Regions from separate parts of the Azospirillum sp. UENF 111221 genome, predicted to be linked through region 2. Evidence: predicted binding sites of a transcription regulator. Region 2 holds the regulator's gene; the other holds the start of a gene.
The links. Region 2 encodes PhoB, which activates phosphate uptake and scavenging genes when phosphate is short. Its sites were predicted from a motif close to TNTCATAAAACTGTCA; they were not measured.
Positions count from the first base shown of each region.

Region 1: a site for PhoB is predicted at 5,681-5,696, ahead of ACWPN3_RS04455 (5'-nucleotidase, lipoprotein e(P4) family). Genes of this name have one in related genera too.

Region 1 is NZ_JBSNCH010000001.1:995,365-1,009,731, forward strand. Features, by position in the region: gene rplM (50S ribosomal protein L13) at 1-432, opposite strand, end outside; gene ACWPN3_RS04425 (PaaI family thioesterase) at 615-1,112, opposite strand; gene ACWPN3_RS04430 (outer membrane lipoprotein) at 1,185-2,000, opposite strand; gene ACWPN3_RS04435 (ferritin-like domain-containing protein) at 2,162-2,683, opposite strand; gene ACWPN3_RS04440 (formylglycine-generating enzyme family protein) at 2,907-3,902, shown strand; gene ACWPN3_RS04445 (LysR family transcriptional regulator) at 3,945-4,844, opposite strand; gene ACWPN3_RS04450 (glutathione S-transferase family protein) at 4,954-5,586, shown strand; gene ACWPN3_RS04455 (5'-nucleotidase, lipoprotein e(P4) family) at 5,705-6,598, shown strand; gene ACWPN3_RS04460 (hypothetical protein) at 6,654-6,806, opposite strand; gene ACWPN3_RS04465 (COG4315 family predicted lipoprotein) at 6,993-7,295, opposite strand; gene urtE (urea ABC transporter ATP-binding subunit UrtE) at 7,501-8,196, opposite strand; gene urtD (urea ABC transporter ATP-binding protein UrtD) at 8,211-8,957, opposite strand; gene urtC (urea ABC transporter permease subunit UrtC) at 8,961-10,133, opposite strand; gene urtB (urea ABC transporter permease subunit UrtB) at 10,138-11,775, opposite strand; partial or broken gene urtA (urea ABC transporter substrate-binding protein) at 11,950-13,261, opposite strand; gene ACWPN3_RS04495 (L,D-transpeptidase family protein) at 13,629-14,367, shown strand, end outside.
Region 2 is NZ_JBSNCH010000005.1:1,957,873-1,972,239, forward strand. Features, by position in the region: gene pstC (phosphate ABC transporter permease subunit PstC) at 1-118, shown strand, start outside; gene pstA (phosphate ABC transporter permease PstA) at 111-1,424, shown strand; gene pstB (phosphate ABC transporter ATP-binding protein PstB) at 1,430-2,260, shown strand; gene phoB (phosphate regulon transcriptional regulator PhoB) at 2,356-3,060, shown strand; gene ACWPN3_RS23995 (SAM hydrolase/SAM-dependent halogenase family protein) at 3,127-3,855, shown strand; gene ACWPN3_RS24000 (Bax inhibitor-1/YccA family protein) at 3,959-4,684, opposite strand; gene ACWPN3_RS24005 (ABC transporter permease) at 4,831-7,356, opposite strand; gene ACWPN3_RS24010 (ABC transporter ATP-binding protein) at 7,555-8,322, opposite strand; gene ACWPN3_RS24015 (arylesterase) at 8,435-9,055, shown strand; gene ACWPN3_RS24020 (FIST signal transduction protein) at 9,062-10,228, shown strand; gene ACWPN3_RS24025 (NADP(H)-dependent aldo-keto reductase) at 10,257-11,312, shown strand; gene thpR (RNA 2',3'-cyclic phosphodiesterase) at 11,392-11,943, shown strand; gene ACWPN3_RS24035 (GGDEF domain-containing protein) at 11,952-13,142, opposite strand; gene dnaJ (molecular chaperone DnaJ) at 13,368-14,367, opposite strand, start outside.

The sequences.
Region 1 (14,367 bases), on a different contig from region 2:
GCCGATGTCGAGGGCGACCGGCTGCTGCGCATCGTGCGGATGCGTGGCACCCTTATAGACCTTGAGGTGGGTCATCTGCTGGCGGCCGAGCGGACCGCGCGGAACCATGCGCTCCACGGCCTTCTCGATCACACGCTCCGGATACTTGCCGTCCAGGATCTGGCCCTTGGAACGGCCCTTGATCCCGCCCGGATAGCCGGTGTGCCAGTAGAAGATGTCGGCGTCGCGCTTGTTGCCGGTCAGCTTCACCTTCTCAGCATTGATCACGACGATGTGGTCGCCGCAATCCATGTGGGGGGTGTAGGTCGGCTTGTTCTTGCCACGCAGGATGTTCGCCAGGATGCTGGCAAGCCGGCCGAGAACGAGGCCGTCGGCGTCGACGACATACCACTTCTTCTCGATTTCGGTCGGCTTCAGATTGAAGGTCTTCATCGCCACACTCGTTTCTTCGAATACGGATCGGCTGGCCGCCGATACCGGGGCGCCGAAGCGGACGGTTTTCTACGGGCCGGAACATGCCTCTGTCAATGGAAAAATTATCCTTTCATTTCAATGATTTGCAATCGCGGTAATAAGATACCGCTCTGGCAAACCCATTGATCTGAAACGACTTTTTATGAGGCTTCATCGGTACGGTAATGAGATACCGCAACGGTGACAGGGTCATGCGGCGGGATCGAGTAGGTTCCGGTGACATGGGCGACCGGCTCCGGATCGCCTTCGGAGAACAGCAGGATCTCGCCATAGGCCAGCCGCTTGCCCAGCTTCAGGACGCGCGCTTCGGCGACGATGGCGACGGGCGGCGGACGGCGCAGGAAGTTGATGGTCATGCTGGTGGTGACTGCCAGCTCAACCCGGCCGATCAGGCTCAGCACCGCACCGTAGAGCGCCACGTCGGCCAGCCCGAACATCGCCGGGCCGGTGACGGTGCCGCCGGGACGGACGAAATCGTCCTTGTAGGGCAGGCGCAGGCGGATCGTGCCGGCCCCCAGGCTTTCGACGACGACGCCGAAGTTTCCGACCAGCGGAACCCCCTCGCGGATCAGATCCTCCAGCTCCTCCTTCGTCATCGCGGGAACGGGAGCGGCGGCGGAACGGTCGACGGCGGACATGGGGCCTCTGTCGGTGATCTTGGTTGGACCATCGAACTGTGCGCCATCCCGTCCATTCGGACAAGTATGGTGCTACTCGGCCGGCTTGGTCTCCACCGGAGCCGAGGGAGAGGCAGGCGACGAGGCGGGAGCCGCCGCTGCGGGTTCCGCCCCCGCCGTGGGAACGGTGGGGACCGGGCTGGTGGGGGGATTGTCGGTGGGGGCGGTCAGGCGGACCGGCCCACCGCCGCTGGAAGGCTGCGCCGGGCTGGTGGCGGACTGCTCGGCGGGAGCGGCTGCCGGGGCGGGCTCGGCAGGCGGAGCGAGCGGCACCGCCTTGATGTCCGACTTCGGGGTTTCGGGCCGGGGCGTTTCAGTTTTGGCCGGCTCGGCCTTGGCGGCCTCGGACTTCGCCGAATCGGCCTTCGCAGGCTCGGGGTCGGCGGGGGTGGAATAGTCGGGGACGATGCGGGCCTGGCTGCCGGTGATGACCAGCACCTTCTGCCCGATGGGCAGCGGCTGCGGCTCCTTCTGGGTCAGCGACAGCAATTCGCCGTTCGACTTGCGGACGATGTATTCCCAGCCGTTGGTGTCGCCGGCGATGTGTTCCATCGCCGTGCCCAGCAGGCCGCCGATCGCCGTGCCGCCGACCGTGCCGAGCGCGGCGTTCATGCCGCCCGTCCCGACCTGCGCGCCCAGGATGCCGCCGGCCGCACCGCCGCTGACGGCGCCGACGGTGCCGTTGGCGCTGATCGCCACCTGACGGAAGCCGACGACGATGCCCGGCTCGACCTTGTTGGCCTGCTGGACCGCGCTGGAGGCGTAGGTGTTGGGAGAATAGTCGGAGGTGCAGCCCGCAAGACCGCCGACCGCGGCGATGAACAGGCAGAGAGAGACCGATCGAAGCACGGGCAAACCATCCGTTTTGAAACCCCGCCAAGTTTCTTACGGCAAAGCCCCCCGAACTCGTCACCGTTCAAAATCCGCACGCGACGGGAATGCTGCATTGCAGCAGCGCGATGGCCGGGGAAAACCTGACGGCCCCGGCCATCATCAACGCGGAACGGGCGTCAGCGGCCGGCGGTCCGGTCGCTGGCCTTCAGCGACAGGTACTTCAGCGTCAGCGTCGGCACATTTTCGAGCACCCAGGAGGCCATCGCCTCCTCTTCGCGCAGCGAAGTCTGCAGCAGCGGCGTGGCGAAGGCGAAGTTGCCGGCCTCCGCCACTGTCAGCAGCGACCGGTAGCTCGCCACCTCGAAATTCTCGAAGGCGTAGTTGGCGAAGGAGTTTTTGAGGATCTCGTCCTCGGCGAAGCTGTGGCCGAGTGCGGCCAGATTGCCCATGATCGACAGGGCGGTGTCCTTCAGCCCGGAATGGGTTTCCTGAAGCTGGTCCAGGATCTGCTCGATGCGGGTGATCTGGCCTTCGGTCTCGCCACGGTGCATGCGCAAATGGTCGGAGACCTCGGGATAATTCACCAGACGGTCGAGCTGGCGGTCCATCAGGGCCAGAGCCTGCTGTTCCACCGCATGGGCGTTGCGCAGGCCGGTAACGAACAGCGCGCGCGTGAGGTCCGCGGGATAGGCAGCCATGTGTTTCTCCTGTGGCATCAACGCTCCGTTGAACGTCTGCCCGCACCAACAGCAGGGCACCGTCTTCGATGCTTACCGCTTGCGCCATACCGCAAAGGGGCAAACCTCCGGCTGTGGTGCCCCAGTACCCGTTGAAGCCCGGTTGGGGTAGCGGCTGGAAGTGCCCCGACCGGGACACGGACGCGCGGTTGCCGGATGCGGCGGGCTGCGGGGAAATGGCTCCATGATCCGCACCGGCACCTCAGCAAAAGACATCCCCGCCATGACCGTCACCCTGCCCGGCTCCGTCGGTGCAGTCGTCGCCCTCATCCTGATGCTGACGGCCCTGGCCGCCTGGCGCCGGGTGGAGCCCGACGATCTGACCGCCTGGCGGACCGAAAGGCTGGCGACCTACCATGTCTGGCAGGCAGGCAGCCCGGCACGTGAGGTCTGGGACCATCCAGACGCCCCCGTCCTGGTCACCATCCCGGCCGGCAGCTACCTCCAGGGCTCTCCGGCGACGGAGACGGAACGCTTTCCCGACGAGCCGCCGCAAACCCCCGCGTCGGTCCAGCATCCCATCGCCGTCGGCAAATATCCGGTCACCCGCGGCGAATATGCCAGCTTCATCCAGGACAGCGGCTATCGGCCACGGACGGTCTGCCGCGGCTATGCCGGAGAGACGGAGCTGTTGCCGCGCTGGCATTTCTCCTGGCGCCGGCCAGGGTTCGCGCAGACGAACAACGACCCGGCGGTCTGTGTGAGCTGGTACGACGCCAAGGCCTATGTGGACTGGCTCAGCCGCCGGACCGGCAAGCGCTATCGCCTGCTGACGGAGACGGAGTGGGAATATGCGGCCCGCGCCAGCACCCGGACCGCACGCTGGTGGGGTGACGATCCGGCCAGGGGCTGCGATGCGGCGAACGTCGCCGACCTGACGGCCAAGGACCGCTTCACCGACTGGGAGGTGGCGAACTGCCGCGACGGCGCCCTGTTCACCTCGCCGGTCGGCAGCTACCGCGCCAACGGCTTCGGCCTTTACGACATGCTGGGCAATGTCTGGCAGTGGGTGGAGGACTGCGCATCGGACGGCCGGTCCGGAGAGAGCTGTTCGCAGCGGACGATGCGCGGCGGGTCATGGCACAGCAACCCGCGCTATGTCCGCTCCGCCGTGCGCCGGGTGGACGCGGCGGAGAGCGGCTATGCCGCCTACGGCATCCGCGTCGCCCGCGATCCCTGACCATGCGATTCCTGACCATGTGACCCCTGACGTGGCTGCGGATCAGCTGCGCAGCACCTCCAGAGCCGACAGGCCCTGCACCGCATGGTCGAGGAAGGCACGCACCCGGCCGGGCATCAGCCTTGCGGTCGGCACCACGACATGGACCGGCAGCGGCTCCGGCTCGGCGTGCGGCATCAGGCGCACCAGCGTGCCGGCGGCGAGATCGTCCGCCGCCTGATAGGACAGCGGACGGGCGATGCCGTGCCCGTCGCGGGCGGCAAGCAACGCCGGCTCGATGTGGCTGACCGCCAGCTTCGGCGTCACCCGCAGCACCCGCTCCCGCCCGTCGATCAGAAAGCGCCAGTCCGGCGGACCGGGCCGGGCCGTCGTCAGGATGATGTCGTGGCCGGACAGATCCTCCGGCATCGACGGCGTGCCGCGCCGCGCCAGATAGCCGGGGCTGGCGACCAGAAAGCGCCCGACCTGCCCCACCCGCCGGGCGACGAGGCCGGAATCGGGCAGCGGGCCAATGCGGATCGCCACGTCCAGCTCCTCCTCGATCAGGTCGAGGTTGCCGTCGGACAGCGTCAGCTCGACGCGGATGTCCGGAAACTCCCGCATGAAGTCGAGGACCAGAGGCGTCACATGCTTGCGCCCGAACATCACCGGTGCGGTGACGCGCAGCCGCCCGCGCATCGGCCGGTCGGTACCGGTGGCGGCCAGCGCCTCGTCATAATCGGCCAGCAGCCGGCGGGCCTGCTCGGCCAGCCGCCGGCCGGCATCGGTGGGGGCGAGATTGCGGGTGGTCCGCTCGATCAGCCGCACACCCAGCCGCTCCTCCAGCCCCGACAGCGCGCGGGTGACGGCGGGCGCCGACCGCCGCAGCCGCTTGGCCGCCCCAGCCAGACTGCCGGTCTCCAGGATCGCGACGAAGATCGTCAGTTCATCCAGCCGGTCCACAATTCTTCCAATTCCTGAAAGAGTCCCTTTTCATCAAAACCCATTCCTGCGGAGCGGCGCAAGTGGTTGGCTGTGGGCATCCGCGATCCACAGAGAAGGAGGCCTTGCCATGGGCACCAGCACCGATCCCGCCATTACGCTCTACGGCACGCCGCTGTCGGGGCATGCCCACCGGGTCGAAGCCTTCCTGAACATCCTTGGCCTGCCCTATCGCTATGTCGAAGCAAACGCCGAGGTTCGCCGGTCGGATGCCTTCCTCGCCCTGAACCCCTTCGGACAAATCCCGGTGCTGGTCGACGGCGATCTCGTCCTGCCGGACTCGGTCGCCATTCTCGTCTATCTCGCCGACCGCTACGACGCTTCCGGCCTGTGGAACCCGAAGGCGCCGGACCAGGCGGCGCAGGTGCAGCGCTGGCTGTCGGTCGCCGCCGGAGACCTGCGCTTCGGACCGGCGCTGGCGCGCATCCTGACCCTGTGGGGCGGGCCTGGGACGCTGGCCGACGCGCAGAGGGTCGCGGAACGCCTGCTGCGCTTCATGGACAGCCATCTGAGCGATCGCGACTGGCTGGCGGCGGAGCGGCCGACCATCGCCGACATCGCCTGCTATGCCTATGTCGCCCGCGCTCCCGAAGGGCACATCCCGCTCGCCCCCTATCCGGCGGTGCGGCGCTGGCTGGAACGGGTGGAAGCGATCCCGGCGCTGACCCCGATGCCGGAAAGCGCCATCCCCCAGCCGGCCTGAAGACCCGCCGCCGATTACCGTGACGCAAGCGTAACCGATTACCGTGACGCAAGCGTCACGGGACCGTCGCCAAGCACCCGAATCTGTGCTTCGATGACAGTTCCATGACACTTGATGGATGGATGAGTCGATGCGCAATTCCGCCTGTTCCGGGCGCTGGTCGCTGCTGTCCGGTGCGGTTGCCCTTTCCCTTCTGGCCGGCCCCGCCCTGGCGGCCGATCCGGCTCCCCAAGGCCCGGTGCCGCAAAGCGATCTGCTGAACGCCGAGCTGTGGATGCAGCGGTCGGTCGAATACAAGGCGAACTCGCTGGCGGTCTATGCGCTGGGCCGGATGCAGCTGGACAAGGCGCTGGCCGAAAAGACCTGGACCGCGGCGACCGAGCAGACCGGCAACTACCAGGATCTGCCGCCGGCGGTGGTGCTGGACCTGGACGAGACGGCGATGGACAACTCCGCCTATCAAGCCGGGCTGGTCACCAGCAACGGCGAATTTTCGCCCAAGACGTGGGATGCCTGGGTGAAGGCGGAGAAGGCGACGGCGGTGCCGGGGGCGGTCGAGTTCACCCAGTATGCCGAATCGAAGGGCGTGAAGGTGTTCTACGTCACCAACCGCAACGCCGACCAGGAAGAGCCGACCCGCCGCAACGCGCAGGCGCTGGGCTTCCCGATGGGCGGCAATGTCGATACCTTCCTGATGTCAAAGGAAAAACCGGACTGGGGCTCGGCGAAGGGGACGCGGCGCGCCTACATCGCCAAGGATTACCGGATCGTCCTGCTGTTCGGCGACAATTTCGGCGACTTCAGCGATGCCTACAACGGCAGCGAGGCCGACCGACTGAAGGCGTTCGAGGCGGCGAAGGAGCATTTCGGGCGCGACTGGCTGATGCTGGCCAATCCCGGTTACGGCTCGTTCGAGAGCGCGCCCTTCGGGCATAATTTCAAACTGTCGGCGGACGAGAAGCGGGCCAAGAAGATCGGCGCGCTGGAGCCCTGGGTGGCACCGGCCCAATAACGGCCTGCCCAATAATGGCCTGAAAGGACGGTGCGCCGGGCCTGGAGGTTGACCTTCAGAAGATCAGGCGCACCGCTTCCACGATCAGCAGCCACGGCGTGCCGATCATCACCGCCCACACCGCGAGGCGCGGCAGGCCGCGCATCTTGCGGACCTTCGGTTCGGTGACGGGAACGGCTTCGAACGAGGTGGCGTTGTAGATCGACATGGCCCGCTGCTCCATGAGCAAGATGACGTTGAAGCCATCATGCGGTTTCGATCCTTAACGACTGTTAAAGAGCGCCGCCTGCGAAGTCGGCGTTTGCGCATTACCTCGACCGGATAAGTATACTCCTGCAAAGGCGGCGCCATGGCGCTGGGCGGCAGTGCCATGGCGCCGCCGAGGAATGGAGCGTTAGGGCTTCGCCACGTGCCAGACGTTGTTCACGCCGTCGCCGGTGGTGTCGCCGGGCTTCGCATCCTTGGCCCAACTGTAGAGCGGCTTGCCGTTGTAGGCCCACTGCCGGCTTCCGTCGTCGCGGGTGACGACACTGTATTTGCCCATCGGCTTGGCGGAGGCGGGAGCCATCAGCGGCGGCCAGTTGGTCGCACAAGGCCCGTTGCAGGCGGACTTGCCGGCACCGTCCTTGTCGAAGACATAGAGCGTCATGCCCTTCGCGTCGGTCAGGACAGGGCCCATCGCGGTCTTGCCCGTCATGGCCGGTTCCTTGTCCTGAGCAAAAGCGGGGGCGCCGGACAGGACAGCCCCCAGGCCAATGGCGGCAGCGGCGATACGGAGTGCGGACTTCATTGCGCAGTTCCTCCCGAAACAGGCCCGCCGGACGGCAGGCCCGATGGATCAAGGACGCAACGGGGCCGCGGATATTCCGCCCGTCACCGGCCGGAACGCCATGCCATCGGGGTTATACCGTCAGGTATTTGCGGACCTCCTGCTCGTCCAGGCCGCTGCGCGGACCGGACAGCATCACCTCGCCGCGCTCCATCACCACCCAGTCGTCGGCAAGGTCGCGGGCGAAGTCGAAATACTGCTCGACCAGCAGGATCGCCATGGTGCCCTTGTCGCGCAGGTAGGAGATGGCGCGGCCGATGTCCTTGATGATCGACGGCTGGATGCCCTCGGTCGGCTCGTCCAGCACCAGCAGGCGCGGACGGGTCACCAGGGCGCGACCGATGGCGAGCTGCTGCTGCTGGCCGCCCGACAGGTCGCCGCCGCGGCGCTCCAGCATGGATTTCAGCACCGGGAACAGCTCGAACACCTCGTCGGGAATCGAGCGCTGGGCGCGCGGCAGCGGGGCGTAGCCGGTCAGCAGGTTTTCACGCACCGTCAGCAGCGGGAAGATCTCACGCCCCTGCGGCACATAGGCAATGCCGCGTCGCGCCCGGTCGGCCGGCGCCATCTTCGTCACGTCGGCGCCATCCCAGCCGATGGAGCCGCCCGACACCGGCTTCAGCCCGACGATGGCGCGCAGCAGGCTGGACTTGCCGACGCCGTTGCGCCCGACCAGACAGGTGACCTTGCCGATTTCGGCCTTCATGGAAACGCTGCGCAGAGCCTGGGCGGCGCCGTAATGCAGATCGAGGGAACGAACGTCCAACATGCTGGGGTCTCCCGTCAGCGGCCGAGATAGGTGTCGATGACCTGTTGGTTGGCGCTGACCGCGTCCAGCGAGCCTTCGGCCAGGACCGAGCCCTCGGCCAGCACCGTCACCTTGACGCCGAGCGCGCGGACGAAGCTCATGTCATGCTCCACCACGATCACCGAATGCTTGCCGGCGATGCTGCACAGCAGCTCGGCGGTTTGTTCGGTCTCGGCGTCGGTCATGCCGGCGACCGGCTCGTCGACCAGCAGAAGCTTGGGATCCTGGGCCAGCAGCATGCCGATCTCCAGCCACTGCTTCTGCCCGTGCGACAGGCTGCCGGCCTGCCGGCTGCGCAGGGCCGACAGGCGGGTGATGTCGAGGATCTCCTCGATGCGGGCACGGTCGTCGCGGCTGATGGCGTAGGTCAGCGTCTTCAGCGGCCGGCGCGGCGCCTTCAGCGCCAGTTCCAGATTGTCCCACACCGTGTGCGGCTCGAAGACGGTGGGGCGCTGGAACTTGCGACCGATGCCGAGGTTGGCGATGGCCGCCTCGCGCAGGCGGGTCAGGTCGGTGTCGCCCTCGAACAGGATGGTGCCGGTGTCGGGACGGGTCTTGCCGGTGATGACGTCCATCATCGTCGTCTTGCCGGCGCCGTTGGGGCCGATGATCGCCCGCATCTCGCCGGGCATCATCACCAGCGACAGGCCTTTCAGCGCCTTGAAGCCGTCGAAGCTGACCGACACGCCGTCGAGATAGAGAAGGGTCGATTCCGCGCTCATGGGTCAGGCTCCCTTCTGGCCAGCGGTCTGGCCAGTGGCTTGGTTCGCGGTTTGGGCGGTGGGGAGAGGGGAGGACTTGCGGCCCGGCAGCTTCGCCTTCAATTGCGCGCCCAGCCCGAGCAGACCCTTGGGCAGGAACAGGGTCACCGCCACGAACAGGCCGCCAAGGGCGAACAGCCACAGCTCCGGCAGGGCGCCGGTGAAATAGCTCTTGCCCATGTTGACAAGAACAGCACCCAGGATGGCGCCGGCCAGCGTGCCGCGCCCGCCGACGGCGACCCAGATCACCGCCTCGATCGAGCTGGCCGGGGCGAACTCCGACGGGTTGATGATGCCGACCTGCGGGACGTAGAGGGCGCCGGCCACGCCGGCCATGCAGGCCGACAGGGTCCAGGCGAACAGCTTGTAGCTCTCGGTGTCGTAGCCCATGAAGCGGACGCGGCTCTCGGCGTCGCGCAGCGCCACCAGCACCTTGCCCAGCTTCGAGCCGATGACGCCGGACGCGATCATGTAGGAGAGCGCCAGCGCCGCCACCGTCGCCACGAACAGCGCAACGCGGGTGGTGTCGGCCTGGATGTCGTAGCCGAGGATGTCCTTGAAGTCGGTCAGGCCGTTGTTGCCGCCGAAGCCCATGTCGTTGCGGAAGAAGGCCAGCAGCAGGGCGAAGGTCAGCGCCTGGGTGATGATCGACAGGTAGACGCCGGTGACGCGGCTGCGGAAGGCGAACCAGCCGAAGGCGAAGGCCAGCGCACCCGGAACCACCAGCACCATGATGGCGGCGAACCAGAAATGGTCGAAGCCCAACCAGTACCAGGGCAGCTCCTTCCAGTTCAGGAAGACCATGAAGTCCGGCAGGACCGGGTTGCCGTAGACGCCGCGCGGGCCGATCTGCCGCATCAGGTACATGCCCATGGCGTAGCCGCCGAGCGCGAAGAAGGCGGCATGGCCGAGCGACAGGATGCCGCAATAGCCCCAGACGAGGTCCAGCGCCAGCGCCAGCAGCGCGAAGCACAGGTATTTGCCCAACAGCGAGACGGTGAAGATCGACAGGTGGAAGGGCGAGTCCGCCGGGACCCACAGCGTCATTGCCGGGACGGCGACCGCCAGGATGGCGAGGATGGTCAGCACGATCCCGGCCTTGCGGTCCAGCCCCATCAGGAAAAAGCGCAGCAGCATCGGATCAGGCCTCCACCGCGCGGCCCTTCAGCGCGAACAGGCCGCGCGGACGCCGTTGGATGAACAGGATGATGAAGATCAGCACCAGGATCTTGCCCAGCACCGCACCGGCATAGGGTTCGAGGAACTTGTTCATGGTCCCCAGCGTCAGCGCGCCGACCAGCGTGCCCCACAGGTTGCCCACCCCGCCGAACACCACGACCATGAAGCTGTCGAGGATGTAGCCCTGGCCGAGGTTCGGGCTGACATTGTCGATCTGGCTCAGCGCCACCCCGGCCAGCCCGGCGATGCCGGAGCCGAGGCCGAAGGTCAGCGCATCGACCCGCGCGGTGCGGATGCCCATGGCGTTGGCCATCGGCCGGTTCTGCGTCACCGCGCGGATCGACAGGCCGAACCAGGTGCGCTTCAGCGCCACCAGCAGGGCCGCGAAGACGGTGAAGGCGAAGATGACGATCCACAGCCGGCCGTAGGTGATGGTCAGGCCGCCCAGCTCGAAGGCGCCGGACATCCAGCTGGGTGCGCCCACCTCGCGGTTGGTCGGGCCGAAGATGGAGCGGACCGCCTGCTGGAGCGCCAGCGACAGGCCCCAGGTGGCGAGCAGCGTTTCCAGCGGACGGCCGTAGAGCCAGCGGATCACGCTGCGCTCGATGACGATGCCGACACCGCCCGACACGAGGAAGGCGGCGGGCAGCGCCACTAGGATCGACAGGTCGAACAGGCCGGGGGCATGGGCGCGGAAGAACTCCTGCACTAGGAAGGTGGTGTAGGCGCCGATCATCACCATCTCGCCATGGGCCATGTTGATGACGCCCATCACGCCGAAGGTGACGGCCAGCCCGATGGCGGCCAGCAGCAGCACCGACCCCAGCGACAGCCCGTACCAGAGATTTTGCAGCGCGGCCCAGAAGGCCAGCTTCTGTTCCAGGGTGGAGACGGCGGCGGCGGCCGACTTCTTGGTGATGTCGGACGCGCCGGAACCGGCGACCATGTTCAGCAGCACCAGCGCGTCGCGGTCGCCGCGCGCGGTCAGCGTGTCGGTCGCCGACTGGATTTCGGCGTCGGTCATCTTCGACGCGGCCTCGCCGGTCAGCAGGATGGCGGCGCGCGCCTGCTCCATGGCGGCGCGCACGCCCTTGTCCTGCTCCTTGGCGATGGCGGCGCCGAGCGTCTCCAGCGCGGAGGCGTCGCGGCTCTTGAACACCGCGTCGGCGGCGGAGCGGCGGACGCCGGCATCGGGGCTCATCAGGGTGAGCGCACCGAGAGAGGCGCTGATGGCGCGGCGGAGCGAATTGTTGATGCGGATCTTCTCGACCGCGGCGGCCGGCGCATCGCCGAGCGCGGCGCGGGTCAGCGGGTCGGTCAGGGTGAAGGCATCGCCGGCCTTGCGGGCGACGACGACGGTGCCGTCGGCCTTGCGCACATAGAGATCGCCGGCCTGGAGCGCCTCGATCACCGGCACGGCGGCCGGGTCGCCGGCCTCCGACAGTTGCGTCAGGGCCTTTTCGGTTCCGGAATAGCCGCCGCTGCCCAGGGCCTGGACGAGCGGGCGCAGATCAGTTGCTCGGGGATCGGCGGCGTAAGCGGCGGTCGATGTGGCGACCACCACACAGACGGCCATCAGCCAGCGGAGAGCGCGTCGCATCGGGAGTCCTTCGGTGCAGGGGCGATCCAGGGGCGGTGCGGGAGGAGCGGTGCGGGGGGCTGGAAACGCGAAACGCTTGCCCTCTCCCCTCCCCCGCCCGGCGGGAAAGGGGAAAGGGCAAGCGTCGCAACCACTCAAGCTCAGAAAGGGCAGGTCAGAGAGGGAACGCGGCCCTCACGACCCCTTGCCGCCGCACTTGCCGGTCTTCACGTTGAAGTTGCCGCAGGACATCGGCTTGCGCCAATCGGCGATGAGAATCCTTGCTGTCCGGCAGATAGTCCGACCACTCGTCGCCCGGGACGAGGCCCGAAGTCTTGGAGACGACGTCGAACTGGCCGTTCTCCTGCACTTCGCCGATCAGCACCGGCTTGGTGATGTGGTGGTTCGGCAGCATCGCCGAATAGCCGCCGGTCAGGTTGGGCACGGCCACGCCGACCATGGCGTCGATGACCTTGTCCTGCTCGGTGGTGCCGGCCGCCTCGACCGCCTTCACCCACATGTTGAAGCCGATGTAGTGGGCTTCCATCGGGTCGTTGGTGACGCGTTTGTCGTTCTTGGTGTAGGCCTTCCAGGCCTTGATGAAGTCGGTGTTGGCCGGGGTCTCGACCGACTGGAAGTAGTTCCACGCGGCCAGATGGCCCAGCAGCGGCTTGGTGTCGATGCCGGCCAGCTCTTCCTCGCCGACGGAGAAGGCGACGACCGGGATGTCCTGCGCCTTGACGCCCTGGTTGCCCAGTTCCTTGTAGAAGGGAACGTTGGCATCGCCGTTGATGGTGGATACCACCGCGGTCTTCTTGCCGGCCGACCCGAACTTCTTGATGTCCGCCACGATCGACTGCCAGTCGGAATGACCGAACGGCGTGTAGTTGATCATGATGTCTTCGGGCTTGACGCCCTTGCTCTTCAGGTAGGCTTCGAGGATCTTGTTGGTCGTGCGCGGATAGACGTAGTCGGTGCCGGCCAGCACCCAGCGCTGGACCTTCTCCTTCGACATCAGATAGTCGACGGCCGGGATCGCCTGCTGGTTCGGGGCGGCGCCGGTGTAGAAGACGTTGCGCGAGGACTCCTCGCCCTCATACTGGACCGGGTAGAAGAGGATGTTGTTCAGCTCCTCGAACACCGGCAGAACCGACTTGCGGCTGACCGAGGTCCAGCAGCCGAACACGGCCGACACCTTGTCCTTGCTGATCAGCTCGCGCGCCTTTTCGGCGAACAGCGGCCAGTTGGAGGCGGGATCGACCACCACCGGCTCCAGCTTCTTGCCCAGCAGGCCGCCCTTCTTGTTCTGCTCGTCGATCAGCATCAGCATGACGTCCTTGAGCGTCGTCTCGCTGATCGCCATCGTGCCGGACAGGGAGTGCAGGATGCCCACCTTGATGGTGTCGTCCGCCGCCTGGGCGGGCATCGCGAAGGATGCCATCGCACCCATGGCCAGACCGGCCAGCGCGCTGATCCCGAAGCTCGACGTCAGTTGCTTGGTCCGCATGAAGTTGCCCCCTTCCTTTGGCGCCCCGGTTGCTCCGGGGCTTCGCCACATCGTCGAAGGAAAAGCTACCGCGCATGCGAAAGGCGGTATCTACGTCAAATGACACATACGGCCACGCCCCCGGCTCCATGTCCGACTTCGCGGCGTTACCTCCTGTGAAGGTTCGGAATAAATCGGTCGCCACGGCGTCCAACCGGTGGATGAGCGCGTGTAACGGCAACATCTCTTGACGGGTGAAGCGGCGATGCAAGGGAGCAACAGTGTGAACAGCAGGGCTGTCGTCACCAAATGTCGCTTGCGATTCACGGGAGGCTTGTCGAAGGTTGCAGCGTTCGATCCTTTCCGTTCACGTTCCGGTCCCGTCGCCATGCATGACATCCGTCGCCCGATCTCCCGCCGTTCCGCCGCCCTCTGCATGGTCGGCGGGCTGGTCGGCATCGTCCTGAGCGGTCCGGCGCTTGCCGCGGCGGCGAAGGAGGCCGTGCACGCCGCCAAGCCGCCGCTGGTTGCCGGCTGGGCCGCGGCGCTGGAACAGCGTGCCCTGGAGGTGCAGAACGCGCCCAAGGCACAGGTCACCCGCATCGGCTACGGCGCCGTCGTCAAGAAGGGTGACGGCGGCATGGTCGAGAGCGTCGCCCCGGCGATGGACGTGCCCCCTGCCGACGTGCAGCAGGCGCAGGCCCCCACCCTGCCCGGCCTGGAACCGGTGGAGCCGGCGCCGCCGGTGGTCATCACCGTGCGCTCGCCGCTGGCCGACCGCGTCGGCAAGGTGTCGCGCCGCCTGATCGAGATGGGCTTCCTGTCCGCCGACAAGTGGACCGACAGCTTCAACGACGATGTCGAGACCGCCGTGCGCGCCTTCCAGCTCGCCGAGGGGCTGCAGCCCGACGGCAAGGTCGGCGAGGTGACCCGTCAGGCGATGGACCGCACCCCGGCGCAGACCGTGGCGCTTCTGCGCCGCGCCGCCGCGGCGATGCGGGCGCAGCAGGCCTCCATCCCCGACACCACCATCCTGGTCAACCTGCCCGGCCAGTCCGTCACCCTGATCGAGCATGGCCGCCCGACCTTCACCATGCGGGCGGTGGTCGGCCGGCCGTCGCGCAAGA
Region 2 (14,367 bases):
CGACAGCCCGAAGACGCTGTCGGCCTTCGGCCTCGGCCTTGTGCTGTTCCTCGTCACGCTCTGCCTCAACATGGTCGCCCTGCGGGTGGTCCGGACCTATCGGGAAAAATATGACTGACCTCGTCGAGCGGGACGCGGCGGCCGTGACGCCCTCCCCCGCCTCAACCACCCCGCCGAAGTCGCGCCTGCGCAGCGAGGCCTTCGCCCGCCGTCTGCGCGCCCGCCATGCCGCGGAGCGCCGCTTCCGGCTGGCCGGCGCCGCCGCGGTGGCGCTGGCGGCGCTGATGCTGGTTCTGCTGCTGGGCTCCATCGTCGCCAAGGGCGCCAGTGCCTTTTGGGAAGCGCGCATCCGGCTGGAGGTGACGCTGGACCCGGCGGAGGTCGCCGACCGCAACTACGCCGCCCCGCTGCGCCGGGCGCTCTACGCCCAGTTCCCCCAGGTCACCGACCGCGCCGGCCGCCGCGTGCTGAACGACCTGCTGTCGTCGGGGGCACCCTACGAGCTGGAGGCGATGGTGGCGAAGAACCCGGCGCTGGCCGGCACCACGCAGACGATCTGGGTCCGCGCCGACGACCAGATCGACCAGCTGGTGAAGGGCGGCTACCGCCGCGACCTGCCGGAGAGCGAGCGCGGGCTCAGCGACGCCAAGGTCGCCGCCGCCGACGCGCTGCTGGCCTCCGGCGCGCTGGCGCAGGGCTTCAACACCACCCTGTTCACCGCCGGCGACAGCCGCGAGCCGGAACAGGCCGGCATCGGCGGCGCCATCGCCGGCTCGCTGCTGACCCTGCTGGTGACCATGGCGCTGTCGGTGCCGACCGGCATCGCCGCCGCGGTCTATCTGGAGGAGTTCGCGCCGAAGAACCGCTGGACCGACCTGATCGAGGTGAACATCAACAACCTCGCCGCGGTGCCATCGATCATCTTCGGCCTGCTCGGCCTCGCGGTGTTCCTCGGTTTCTTCGGCATGCCGCGCTCCGCCCCGCTGGTCGGCGGGCTGGTGATGGCGCTGATGACGCTGCCGGTCATCATCATCGCGTCCCGCGTCGCGCTGAAGGCGGTGCCGCCGTCGATCCGCCAGGCGGCGCTGGGCATCGGCGCCTCGCCCTTGCAGACGGTGCTGCACCATGTGCTGCCGCTGGCGATGCCCGGCATCCTGACCGGCACCATCATCGGCATGGCCCGCGCGCTGGGCGAGACGGCGCCGCTGCTGCTGATCGGCATGGTCGCCTTCATCGTCGACGTGCCCCACGGGCTGACCGACAGCGCCACGGTGCTTCCGGTGCAGATCTACATGTGGGCCGACAGCCCCGAGCGGGCCTTCACCGAGCGCACCTCGGCGGCGATCCTGATCCTGCTCGGCGTCCTGATCCTGCTGAACGGCGCGGCCGTGATCCTGCGCAAGATTTTCGAGAGACGGTGGTGAGCGTCATGAGCATTCAGAACCCGCTGAAGCTGCGGCCCCGCGCCGAAGACCGCCCCGGTCAACGCGCGGGTGCCGCCCTGCCCAACAAGATGACCGCCCGCGGGGTGACGGTGTTCTACGGCGCCAAACAGGCGTTGAAGGGCATCGACCTCGACATCCAGGAAAACCGGGTGCTGGCGCTGATCGGCCCGTCCGGCTGCGGCAAGTCGACCTTCCTGCGCTGCCTGAACCGGATGAACGACACCATCGAGGGCTGCCGGGTCGAGGGGCGGATCGCGCTGGATGGCGAGGACGTCTATGGCAAGGCGGTCGATGCGGTGCAGCTGCGCGCCCGCGTCGGCATGGTGTTCCAGAAGCCGAACCCCTTCCCCAAGTCGATCTACGACAATGTCTCCTACGGCCCGCGCATCCATGGCCTGGCCTCCGGCCGCGACGAACTGGACGAGGTGGTGCAGACCTCGCTGAAGCGCGCCGGGCTGTGGGGCGAGGTCAAGGACCGCCTGCGCGAACCCGGCACCAGCCTGTCCGGCGGCCAGCAGCAGCGGCTGTGCATCGCCCGCGCCATCGCCGTCAGCCCCGAGGTGATCCTGATGGACGAGCCCTGCTCGGCGCTCGACCCCATCGCGACCGCCCACATCGAGGAGCTGATCGACGAGCTGCGGGCCAACTACACCATCGTCATCGTCACCCACAACATGCAGCAGGCCGCCCGCGTGTCGCAGCGCACCGCCTTCTTCCATCTGGGCGAGATGGTGGAGTGCGACGACACCGAGGACATCTTCACCAACCCGCGCGACGAGCGCACCCAGGGCTACATCACCGGCCGCTATGGCTGAGCCCCGCCTTACCTCTGCGCCCTCCCCTCCTCCTTTGTTGAAAAGGCTGTCCCATGCCGGTTAACGTCGAGACGCGCGCTGTCAACGGAGCCACCATGAACGCGGCCCTGAAGCCGCTCGTCCTGATCGTCGAGGACGAGGCCGACATCCTGACGCTGCTGAAGTACAACCTGGAAAAGGAAGGCTTCCGCGTCGCCACCGCCAGCGACGGCGAGGAGGCCCTGCTGGCCGCCGGCGAGCAGACGCCGCACATCGTGCTGCTCGACTGGATGCTGCCGCTGATGAGCGGGCTGGAGGTCTGCCGCCAGCTGCGCCGCAACGCCAAGACCCGCGACATCCCGATCATCATGCTGACCGCCCGCGGCGAGGAAGGCGACCGGGTGCGCGGCCTGAACTCCGGCGCCGACGACTACATCACCAAGCCCTTCTCGCCGACCGAGCTGGTCGCCCGCATGCGCGCGGTGCTGCGCCGCGCCTCTCCCGGCATGACCGACGAGGTGCTGACCTTTGCCGACGTGACGATGGATCTGGCCGCCCACCGCGTCCGCCGCAACGGCCGTGACGTACACCTCGGCCCGACCGAATTCCGCCTGCTGCGCCACTTCATGCAGCATGCCGGCCGGGTGTTCTCGCGCGAGCAGCTGCTCGATCTGGTGTGGGGCCACGACGTGTATGTCGAGCCGCGTACGGTCGACGTACACATCCGCCGCCTGCGCAAGGCGATGAACGAGGAGGACGAGCTGGACCTGATCCGCACCGTGCGGTCGGCCGGCTACGCGCTCGATACCAAGTCGGTGTGAGTGCGGGGTTCGGATGGGGGTAGGATGGGGGCCAAGACCACCACAGCACTGGTGAGAAGGCCCTCGATGATCCTGCTTTTCACCGATTTCGGACTTTCCGGCCCCTACACCGGCCAGATGAAGGCGGTGTTGGCACAACAGGCGCCCGGCGTGCCGGTCATCGACCTGTTCGCCGACGCCCCCGCCTTCGACCCACAGCTGTCCGCCTATCTGCTGGCAGCCTATGCTCCGGCCTTCCCGGCTGGCAGCGTCTTTCTCTCTGTTGTCGATCCCGGCGTCGGCACTGACCGGCGGCCGGTGATGGTGGAGGCCGACGGGCGCTGGTTCGTCGGTCCGGACAACGGCCTTTTCGCCCTGATCGCGCGCCGCGCAACGTCGCTAAACGCCTGGACAATCGACTGGATCCCGGACCGGCTGTCCGCCAGCTTCCACGGCCGCGACCTGTTCGCCCCCGTCGCCGCCAGCCTTGCCACCGGCCGGGCCGTCGCGCGCAGCCCGCTCAATCCCGCCGCCATCGACCGGCCGGACTGGCCGGAGGAGCTGCCGCGCATCGTCTATGTCGATGTCTACGGCAACGTCATGACTGGCCTGCGGGCCTCCGCCCTGCCCGCCGACGCGGTGCTGACCGCCGGTGGCGCCCGCGTCGCCCGCGCCCGCACCTTCGGCGCCGTCGGGCCGGGGCAGCCGCTGTGGTACGAAAACTCCAACGGGCTGGCCGAGATCGCCGTCAACCGCGGGCGGGCCGACCGGGTGCTGGGACTGGCCGTGGGCGACCTGGTGACGGTAGAGTCCTGAGCGGGCCCAAAAGAAAACCGCCCGGAAGCGGGTGCTTCCGGGCGGCTGCTGCGTCGATCAGGTGCTTGTCCGATCGGGCGTCTCGGGTCGGATGTCCTCAGGCTCAGTCGTTGTTGCGCTGGCCCAGGAACTGCAGCAGGAACTGGAACAGGTTGATGAAGTCCAGGTACAGCGTCAGGGCGCCCATCAGGGCCAGCTTGCCGGTGCTCTCGTGATCGTAGCCCTCGGCGTAGCTTTCCTTGATCGCCTGGGTGTCGTAGGCGGTCAGGCCGGTGAAGATCAGCACGCCGATGGCGGAGATCGCGAAGTGCAGGGCCGGCGACTGGAAGAAGATGTTCGCCAGGCCGGCGATCACCAGGCCGATGACGCCCATCATCAGGAACGAGCCCATCTTCGACAGGTCGGCCTTCGTGGTGTAGCCGTAGAGGCTCATCGCCAGGAAGGTCGCGGCGGTGACGAAGAAGGTCAGCGCGATCGACGCCCCGGTGAAGACCAGGAAGATGGCCGACATCGACAGGCCCATGGCACCGCAATAGGCCCAGAAGATCATCTGTGCCGATGCGAAGGAGAGGCGCTGGATGCCGAAGGACAGCACCATGACGAAGGCCAGCGGCGCCAGCATCACCACCCACTTCAGCGGCGTGCCGAAGATGGTGGCCATCATGGCCGGGCTGGACGACACGAGCGCGGCGACCAGACCCGTCAGGATCAGGCCGGCACCCATGTAGTTGTACACGCGCAGCATGTGCTGGCGCAGGCCTTCGTCGAAGTATCCCCGATCTGTCGCGCGGCCTGCGGTCGCGAAGCGGTTATAGGTCGGGTCTGCCATGGTTTGGTTTCCTCGGTGGAATTGGGTGATCCCGTCGCAGGACATATTGGCGAGTCCGCCAGGCGGTTCAATAGGAATCGGCGGCGCTTTTTCCAGATGAAAAAGCTTTCACGATTCGTTTTTCCTGCGGCTTCATCATACGGGAGTCACTCGTTCCGAAGCAATGGCGCCGAAGGCTGGCCCAGAGCCCGCCAAGTACCATAGAACCCGAAAGCCAGCGTGATCGCCGTACTCAGCAACGCGGTGGTGACGACAGCCGACGGCAGGAAGCTCCATTCCCAATGCATCAGGAACTTCAGCACCGCCCAGGCGGTCAAGGTTCCGATGAAGCCGGCAATGACCGCGGTCAGCAGGCCGAGCAGCCCGTATTCCAGCAGGAAGGCGCGCAGAATGTCGCCGCGCGTGGCCCCCAGCACCTTCAGCACCACCGCGTCGTAGACCCGGCGGCGGTGGCCGGCGGCGACCGCCCCGGCCAGCACCAGCGTGCCGGCGGCCAGCGTGATGCCGGCGACGATGCGCACCGCGGTGCCGATATGGCCCAGCATCTCCGCCACCGTGTCCAGCGCGTCCTTCACCCGCACCATGGTGATGTTGGGGAAGCGTTGCAGGACGGCGCGCTGCACCTGCGTTTCGGCGTCCGGCGTGGCGCGGACGGTGGCGACCCAGGTCTGCGGCGCCCCTTCCAGCGTGCCGGGGGCAAAGACCATGGTGAAGTTGATCGCCATGCTGCTGAAATCGGCGGAACGGACGTTGGCGACCTTCGCCTCGAAGCTGCGGCCCAGGATGTTGACGGTCATGGTGGCGCCGGGACCGATGCCGAAGGCCTCGGCGACGCTCTGGTGGATGGAGATCAGCGGCGGCCCGGCATAGTCGGTCGGCCACCAGGACCCGGCGGTGACGGTGGAGTGCTTCGGCAGCGTCGCCGAATAGGTGATGCCGCGGTCGCCGGCCAGGATCCAGGCCTGCTCCGGGTTGACCAGCGCCTTTTCGGCATCCTCGCCGTTCACCCGCTCGATCCGACCGCGCAGGCTCGGCACCGCCTCGAAGGCGCTGGCGCCGGGGACGGCGGTGACGAGCTCGCGCAAGGGGTCGAACTGGTCGCGCTGGATGTCGACGAAGAAGAAGGCCGGGGCGTCCTGCGGGATCGTCTCCGACACCCGGCGGGAGAAGTTGCCCTGGATCAGCGCGATGGCGACCAGCACCGTCAGGCCAAGCCCCAGCGACAGCACCACCGCCGCCGTCGGGTTGCCCGGCCGGTGCAGGTTGGCGAGCGCCAGCCGCAGGCCGGGACGCCTGACCCGCCCTACCCTCGCAGCACCCCAGGTGACCAGGGCGGCGGCGGCGCGGAAGGCGAGGAAGGTGGCGATGGAGCCGCCGACGAACCACAGGGCGAAGATCTTGTTGTGGGCGGTCAGCACCGCCAGCCCGGCGAGCGCCGCGGCCGATACCACCATCGCGACCGTATAAGGCGTGCGCGGCCGTCCGCCGGCCGGGGCGATCACGTCGCGGAACAGGGCGCCCGCCGGCACCTCGCGCGCCCGGCCGAGCGGCCACAGCGAGAAGGTCAGCGCGGTCAGCACGCCATAGAGGGCGGCGAGCGCCAGGGCGCCGGGATAGACGCCGATGTGGGCCGACACCGGCAGCACGCCGTCGAGCAGCCGGCCAAGCGCCAGCGGCGCCACGGCCCCCAGCGCCAGCCCGATGACGATGCCCAGCAGCGCCAGCGCCAGGATCTGCGCCAGATAGAGCTGGAACACCAGGGCGCCGGGCGCACCGATGCACTTCATCATGGCGATGGTGCGGGCACGCGAATCGAGATGGCTGCGCACCGCGTTGCCGACCCCGACGCCGCCGACCAGCAGCGCGGTCAGCCCGACCAGCGTCAGGAACAGCGTCATGCGGTCGATGAAGCGCTCGATCTGCGGCGAGGCGTTGGTGTAGTCGCGCATCCGCCAGGGCGCGTCGGGGAAGCGGCTGCGCAGGGTATCCTGCCATGCCTTGAGGTCGGTGTCCGGCGGCAGCGCCACCTTGGTGCTCCACCAGGTGAGGCTGCCGGGTTGCAGCAACCCGGTGTTCGCCAGCGACGGCAGCGCCACCAGCAGGCGCGGTCCGAGCGAGAAGGCGTTGGAGGAAGCGCGGTCCGGCTCGCGGTCCAGCACGGCGGCGACGCGGTAGGCGCCCTCGCCGACATGGATGGTGTCGCCGGGCTTGATGCCCAGCCGGTCGACCAGACTGGCCTCGACCACCGCACCCCAGCGGCCGTCCTTCTGCGCCAGCGCGTCGCGCAGGTCGCCGCCGCCGTCCAGCGTCACGGCGCCGTAGAGCGGATAGAGATCGTCGACCGCCTTCAGCTCGACCAGCGATGAGCGGACGTTGTCATCCGCGCGGGCCATCGCCCGCATCTCGGCGGAGGTCGACACCCGGCCGCCGGCCTTCAGCGCGGCCATCTGCCCGTCGGCCGGCGGATTGTAGAGTTGCCGCAACGCGACGTCGCCGCCAAGGATGGAACGCCCGTCGCTCGCCAGCCCGTCGAGCAGCCCGCTCGACACCGACTGCACCGCGGCGATGGCGGCGACGCCCAGGGCGAGGCAGGCGAGGAAGACCCAGAACCCTTTCAGGCCGGTGCGCAGCTCCCGCCGGGCAAGCCGGAGCGCGAGGCTGAGGTTGGTCATCGCGTAGCCCCCTTCCACCTGCTGCTGTCCCCTCTCCCCCCCGGGGAGAGGGTTAGGGTGAGGGGGGTGCGTGGCGAGGATTGCTTCAATGGCGAGGACTTTGCGCGTCGAGCAACGCCACGCACTGCGTCCCCCTCACCCCGACCCTCTCCCCGGGGGGAGAGGGAGTATTTGGCGCGAACATCCTTTCCATCCCCCTCACTCCCCCGCCGCCTGGAGCTTCGCGCGCCGGGCGGCCTGCCCATCGTCGGCGATCCGCCCGTCCGCCAGCCGCACCGTGCGGTCGCAGCGCGCAGCCAGGCTCTGGTCGTGGGTGATCAGCACCAGCGTCGTGCCGCGCCGCTCGGCCAGATCGAACAGCAGCTTGACGATGGTGCTGCCGGTGTCGATGTCGAGGTTGCCGGTCGGCTCGTCGGCCAGCAGTAGCGACGGCTCGGTGACGAAGGCGCGGGCGAGCGCCGTGCGCTGCTGCTCGCCGCCCGACAGCTGGCCGGGATAATGGTGGATGCGATGGCTTAAGCCCACCTGCTCCAGCCCGACGCGGGCGCGGTCGAAGGCGTCGGCGACCCCGGCGAACTCCAGCGGGATGGCGACATTCTCCTGCGCCGTCATGGTCGGCACCAGATGGAAAGCCTGGAAGACGATCCCCACATGCTGGCGGCGGAAGCGGGCCAGCCCATCCTCGTCCAGCTTCCCGAGATCCTGGCCGGCGACGCGGACGAGGCCGCCGCTGGGGCGTTCCAGCCCGGCCATCACCATCATCATGGTGGACTTGCCGGAGCCGCTGGGGCCGACGACGCCGACCCGCTCGCCGGCCGAAACCTGAAGATTCACGCCGCGCAGGATGTTGACGGGTCCGGCGCCGCTGTCCAATTTCAGGTGGACGTCGTCGAGTTCAACGATGATTTCGTTTGAAGGCCGGGCGATGGAGTTTGACGACGTTGCAGGGGACTGAGCCTTGGACATGCGACACTCGCACAAGCGGAATGGACCATCGCCATATGGCACGACCCGCCGGGCTTTCAACACGGGCGCCCTTGGCGCCGCACTCGCCTTTCTTCTTGCCGCAGGGGCATCGATGACCGTTCCGACCCGCGCGGCTGCCGCGCCGCCGGTGAAGCTGCTGGCGCTGGGCGACAGCCTGACCGCCGGCTACGGCTTGCCCGAACCGCAGGGCTTCACCCGCCAGCTGGAAAAGGCGCTGGCGGCGAAGGGCTACAGCGTCACCGTCGTCAACGCCGGCGTGTCGGGCGACACCACCGCCGGTGGGCGGGCGCGGCTGGACTGGGCGCTGGCCGACAAGCCGGACGCCGCCATCGTCGAGCTGGGCGCCAACGACATGCTGCGCGGGCTCGACCCCGGTCAGGCCAGGGCCAACCTCGACGCCATCCTGAAGACGTTGAAGGAGCGCAAGGTGCCGACCCTGCTGGCCGGCATGTTCGCCTCGCCCAGCCTGGGCAAGCCCTACACCGACAGCTTCAACGCCATCTACCCGGATCTCGCCAAGACCTACGATGTGCCGCTCTATCCCTTCTTCCTCGACGGGGTGGCGTTGCAGCAGGCGCTGATCCAGCCGGACGGCCTGCACCCCAACGCCCAGGGCGTGGCGGTGATCGTCGAGCGCATCCTGCCCTCCGTCACCGCCCTGCTCGACAGCCTGCCGCAAATCCAGAAGACTACAGAAAAGACCGGAGGCTGAGCCGCCATGACCGTGACCCCCATGACCGTGCCCCAGGACAGCGACACCCGCTTTACCGCCGCCTGCGCCGCCGGGTCCGAGTGGGGGCCGACGGTCAAGGCCTGCCTGGACCGGCTGGGGCCGGTCGCCGGCTGCAACCTGGGCTTCCTCTATCTGACCGACGGGCTGGCGGAGCATGCGACCAGCATCGTCACCCTGCTGCGCGGCGTTACCGGCATCCGCCATTGGGTCGGCACCGCCGGCATCGGCGTGATGGCGAACGGTGCGGCCCTGTTCGACGAGCCGGGGCTGGCGATCATGGCCGCCCGCCTGCCGGAGGACAGCTTCCGCCTGTTCCCCACCCTGACCGACGGGCTGGAGCCGCTGCGCGGCAATGCCGGCGGCTGGCTGGACAAGCATGGCGCGGCGCTGGCGCTGATCCATGTCGACCCGCACCATGCCGACATGGCCGGGCTGGTCGCCCGTTTGTCGGAGGAGGCCGGCGTCTTCCTGGTCGGCGGCCTGACCGCCTCGCGCGGGGAGTTCCCGCAGATCGCCGCCGGGGCGGAGGATGCCGACCCGGTCACCGACGGCGGCGTGTCCGGCGTGCTGTTCGCGCCGCAGCTGCCGGTCGCCACCGCGCTGACCCAGGGCTGCCGCCCCATCGGGCCGACGCGCACCGTCACCGCCAGCGACGACAACGTGATCCTGGAGATCGACGGCCGCCCGGCGCTCGACGTGTTCAAGGAGGACATCGGGCCGGAGCTTGCCGCCGACCTGCGACAGGTGGCCGGGGTGATCTGCGCCGGGCTGCCGATCGCCGGCTCCGACACCCAGGATTATCTGGTGCGCGACCTGATCGCCATCGACCCGCGCGCCGGCTGGCTCTCCATCGCCGAACGGGTGACCACCGGCCAGCCGGTGATGTTCACCCGCCGCGACGCGGAGACCGCCGCCGCCGACATGCGCCGGATGCTGGACAGCCTCAAGAAACGGGTGAAGGCGACGCCGAAGGGGGCGGTGTATGTCAGCTGCATCGCCCGCGGCCCCAGCCTGTTCGGTGCCGCCAATGCCGAGCTGTCGATGATCCGCGAGGTCTTCGGCGACATCCCGCTGACCGGCTTCTTCGCCTCGGGCGAGGTGTCGCACAACCGGCTCTATGGTTACACCGGCGTGCTGACGCTGTTTCTGTAAAGATCATTTCGAATAAGGAACGTTCCGGATGCAGTATCGTCCGCTTGGCCGCACCGGCCTGTCGGTCAGCGCCATCGGCCTGGGCACCATGACCTGGGGCCGCCAGAACACCGAGGCCGAAGGCCATGCCCAGATGGATGCGGCGCTCGACCGCGGCATCAATTTCTGGGACACGGCGGAGATGTACGCCATCCCGCCCACCGCCGACACCTATGGCAAGACGGAGGAGGTGATCGGCAGCTGGTTCCAGTCGCGCGGCAAGCGCGACCGGGTGATCCTTGCCAGCAAGATCATCGGCCTGCCGGCCGGCGGCTTCGGCTGGATACGCGACGGCAAGTCGCGGCTCGACCGCGCCAACCTCTTCGCGGCGGTGGAGGCCAGCCTGTCGCGGCTGAAGACCGACTACATCGACCTCTACCAGATCCACTGGCCCGACCGCGTCACCAACCGCTTCGGCGGCCGCACCTATCAGCACAAGCCCGAGCAGGACGCCGTGCCGATCGAGGAGACGCTGGCGGCGCTGGCCGAGCTGGTGCAGGCGGGGAAGATCCGCCATGTCGGCCTGTCGAACGAAAGTCCGTGGGGCGTCATGCGCTGGCTGCGCGCCGCCGAGGTGGCAGGGGAGCCGGCCGGTCTGCCGCGCGTCGCCTCGATCCAGAACGCCTACAACCTGCTGAACCGGACCTTCGAGAACGGCTTGTCGGAGGTGGCCCTGCGCGAGGATGTCGGGCTGCTGGCCTATTCGCCGCTCGCCGCCGGCACGCTGACCGGCAAGTACCTGAACGGCGCCATCCCGCCGGGCAGCCGCCGCTCGCTCGACCACCGGCCGTCGCGCTACAACACGGTCAATGCCGACGCGGCGACCGAGGCCTATCTGGACATCGCCCGCCGCCACGGTCTGGCGCCGAACCAGATGGCCATCGCCTTCACCCTGCAGAAGCCCTTCGTCACCTCCTCGCTGATCGGGGCGACGACGATGGAGACGCTGATCTCCAACATCGACTCGGTCGGGCTGACCCTGTCGCCCGAGGTGTTGGCGGAGATCGACGCCGTGCACAACCGCATGCCGGATCCCTGCCCGTAAGCCACCGTACGGCCCGCACCCTTCATCGAACGGGGGCGGGCCGTTGCAGCAACCGGCCCTGCAAGTCTGGAGGTGCCCCATGCTCCGCCTGTTCGTCGCGCTCGACCTGACGGAGGAGGTTCGCCGGCGGCTGGCCGGTCTGGGCGGCGGGGTGCCCGGCGCGCGCTGGACCGAGCCTGAGAATATGCACCTGACCCTGCGCTTCATCGGCGAGGTGCCGGAGGATCAGGCGATGGACATCGACGCCGCCCTGGCGGAACTGCGGGCGCCGGCCTTCGCGCTCACCCTCGACGGGGTCGGCGTGTTCGGCGCCGGCCGCAAGGCACGGGTGCTGTGGGCGGGGGTGGAGCGCAACGAGGCGCTGGCCCATCTCCAGGCCAAGGTCGAGTCCGTCGTCGTCCGCTGCGGCCTGCCGGCGGAGGAGCGGAAATTCTCCCCCCACATCACGCTGGCCCGGCTGAAGGACGCGCCGGCCGACCGCATCGGCCGTTTCCTGTCCGACCGCGGCCTGTTCCGCGCCGGCCCGATGCCGGTCGACCGCCTCACCCTCTACCGCAGCCATCTCGGCAACGGCGGCGCGGTGTATGAGGCGTTGGGGGAGTATCCGCTGGACGGCCCGGCGGAAAGCTGACTGGGCGCTCAGGCGGTGATGCCGTCCCAGGGATCGGTCTCGGCGTCGGGCTTGACGCCGGCGCCGGTGACGACCACCCGGTCCTTGCCGTCCTGCTTGGCGCGGTACATGCGCTGATCGGCCAGTTCCACCAGCGCTTCCCAATCGGCGGGGCGGTCGGCCGTCTGTTCGGCGATGCCGATGCTGGCGGTCTGCAAACTGCCGTCCGGCCGCTTGCCGAAGCCGGCGCGGCGCATGCGCTCCACCGCGATCATCGCGCCGTCCACCGGGGTGTCGGGCATGACGACCAAAAACTCCTCGCCGCCCCAGCGGATCAGGGCGTCGGACTGGCGCAGCAGGCTGCGGATGGTGTTGGCGGCATGACGCAGGACGCGGTCGCCCTCCTCATGGCCATAGCGGTCGTTGACCGCCTTGAAGTCGTCCAGATCGACGAAGATCGCCGTCAGCGGCTGTGATGCCCGCTCGGCATGGGCGACCTGGAGTTTCAGCAACTCCTCGCCGATCCGGCGGGAGAAGGCGCCGGTCAGCGCGTCGTGCGCCGCCTGCTCCAGCAGCGCGATCATGAAATGCAGCTGGCTGATCGCCGCCAGCGTCGCCACCACCGCGATCAGCGCCAAGAGCCACAGCGCGCTGATGTAGGAGGGGAACGGCATCACCAGCGAGCCGTAGAAGCCGGCGGCCAGATGGGCACCCAGCATCGGTGCGGCGAACAGCGCCCCCTCCAGCGCGGTCAGCGGAAAGACGCTGAGCCCCGCCACCATCACGAAGGGCAGATAGCCGTAGCCGGCGCTGACGGCGATGCGCAGGTCGTCGACCCCCTGGTTATAGAGGAGCGGGTGCGAGACGGCGAAGAACACGGTCGGGATCGCCAGCAGCGCGGCCAGCCGCCACCAGGCGCAGGCCATGTCCTCGCAGGACCGGCGGTCGAAGGCGAGCGCCAGGAAGGCGGCGCTGGCGGTCAGGCGCAGCAGGATCAGCCAGATCGCCAGCGACCATTCAAAGACGGTGACGTCGATGGCGATCCACAGCGGCGTCAGGATGCCGAAGATCAGCGCCACCATGCGCACACGCGACTGGATCATCGCGGCGCGGCGGCGTTGCAGGATCGGCGAGTGGCCCGCCGGCAGGATCAGGTCGGGCAGCTCGTCGCCGCGGACGAAAGCGTCGACCAGCGCGGTGAGAAGCCTCTCAACCCGCATGAGGCAGCCTGCCCCCGGCACCGGCCGGGCATGTCGCCAATGGATTAGCCATGCTGGGTGATTACACGTGCATGACCGCCCCTTCAACGGCTTTCGCGCAAAAACCGCTCGGCAGCCGTGGAAAACACGCAAAGATCCCAGTATGCGACAAAAAGTAACGGGCGGCGCATCATCGACGCGCCGCCCGTCCAGACAGTCCCGATTTGTCCCCGGCGATGGCCGGGATCAGTCCTTCAGGTCTTCCCAAAGCTCCTTCACCTTGGCGAAGAAGCCTTCCGACTGCGGGTTCGACCCTTCCTTTGCGGCGCCCTCGAACTCGCGCAGCAGTTCCTGCTGGCGCTTGGTCAGGTTCACCGGGGTTTCCACCACCGCCTGGATGTACATGTCGCCGCGCTGGGCGCTGCGCAGCACCGACATGCCCTTGCCCTTGATGCGGAACTGGTGGCCCGACTGGGTTCCCGGCGGCACCGTCACCTTGGTGCGGCTGCCGTCGATGGTCGGCACCTCCACCGCCCCGCCGAGCGCCGCCGTGGTCATCGGGATCGGCACCCGGCAGTGGATGTTGGCGCCGTCGCGCTGGAAGATCGGGTGCGGGGCAAGCGCCAGGAAGATGTAGAGGTCGCCGGCCGGCGCCCCGCGCAGGCCCGCCTCACCCTCGCCCGCCAGACGGATGCGGGTGCCGTCCTCGACGCCGGCGGGGATGTTGACCTGAAGGGTCTTCTCCTTGCGCAGCCGGCCGGAGCCGCCGCAGGTCTTGCAGGCGTCCTTGATGACCTTGCCGGCGCCGTGGCAGCCGGGGCAGGTCCGCTCGATGGTGAAGAAGCCCTGCTGCGCCCGCACCTTGCCGTGACCCTGGCAGGTCGGGCAGGTGATCGGCTGGGTCCCCGCCGCGGCACCCGACCCGTTGCAGCCGTCGCACTGCACGGTGGTGGGCACGCGGATGGTGGTCTGGGTGCCCTTGAAGGCCTCCTCCAGCCCGATCTCCAGATTGTAGCGCAGGTCCTGGCCGCGGCCGGACGCACCGCCGCCGCCGCGGCGCCCGCCCATGAACTCGCCGAACATCTCGTCGAAGATGTCGGCGAAGCCGCCGCCGCCGCCGAAGTCGAAGTTGAAGCCGCCGGCGCCCGCACCGGCACCCGGACCACGGCCATTCTCGAAGGCGGCGTGGCCGAACCGGTCGTAGGCTGCGCGCTTCTGATCGTCCTTCAGGACCTCATAAGCCTCG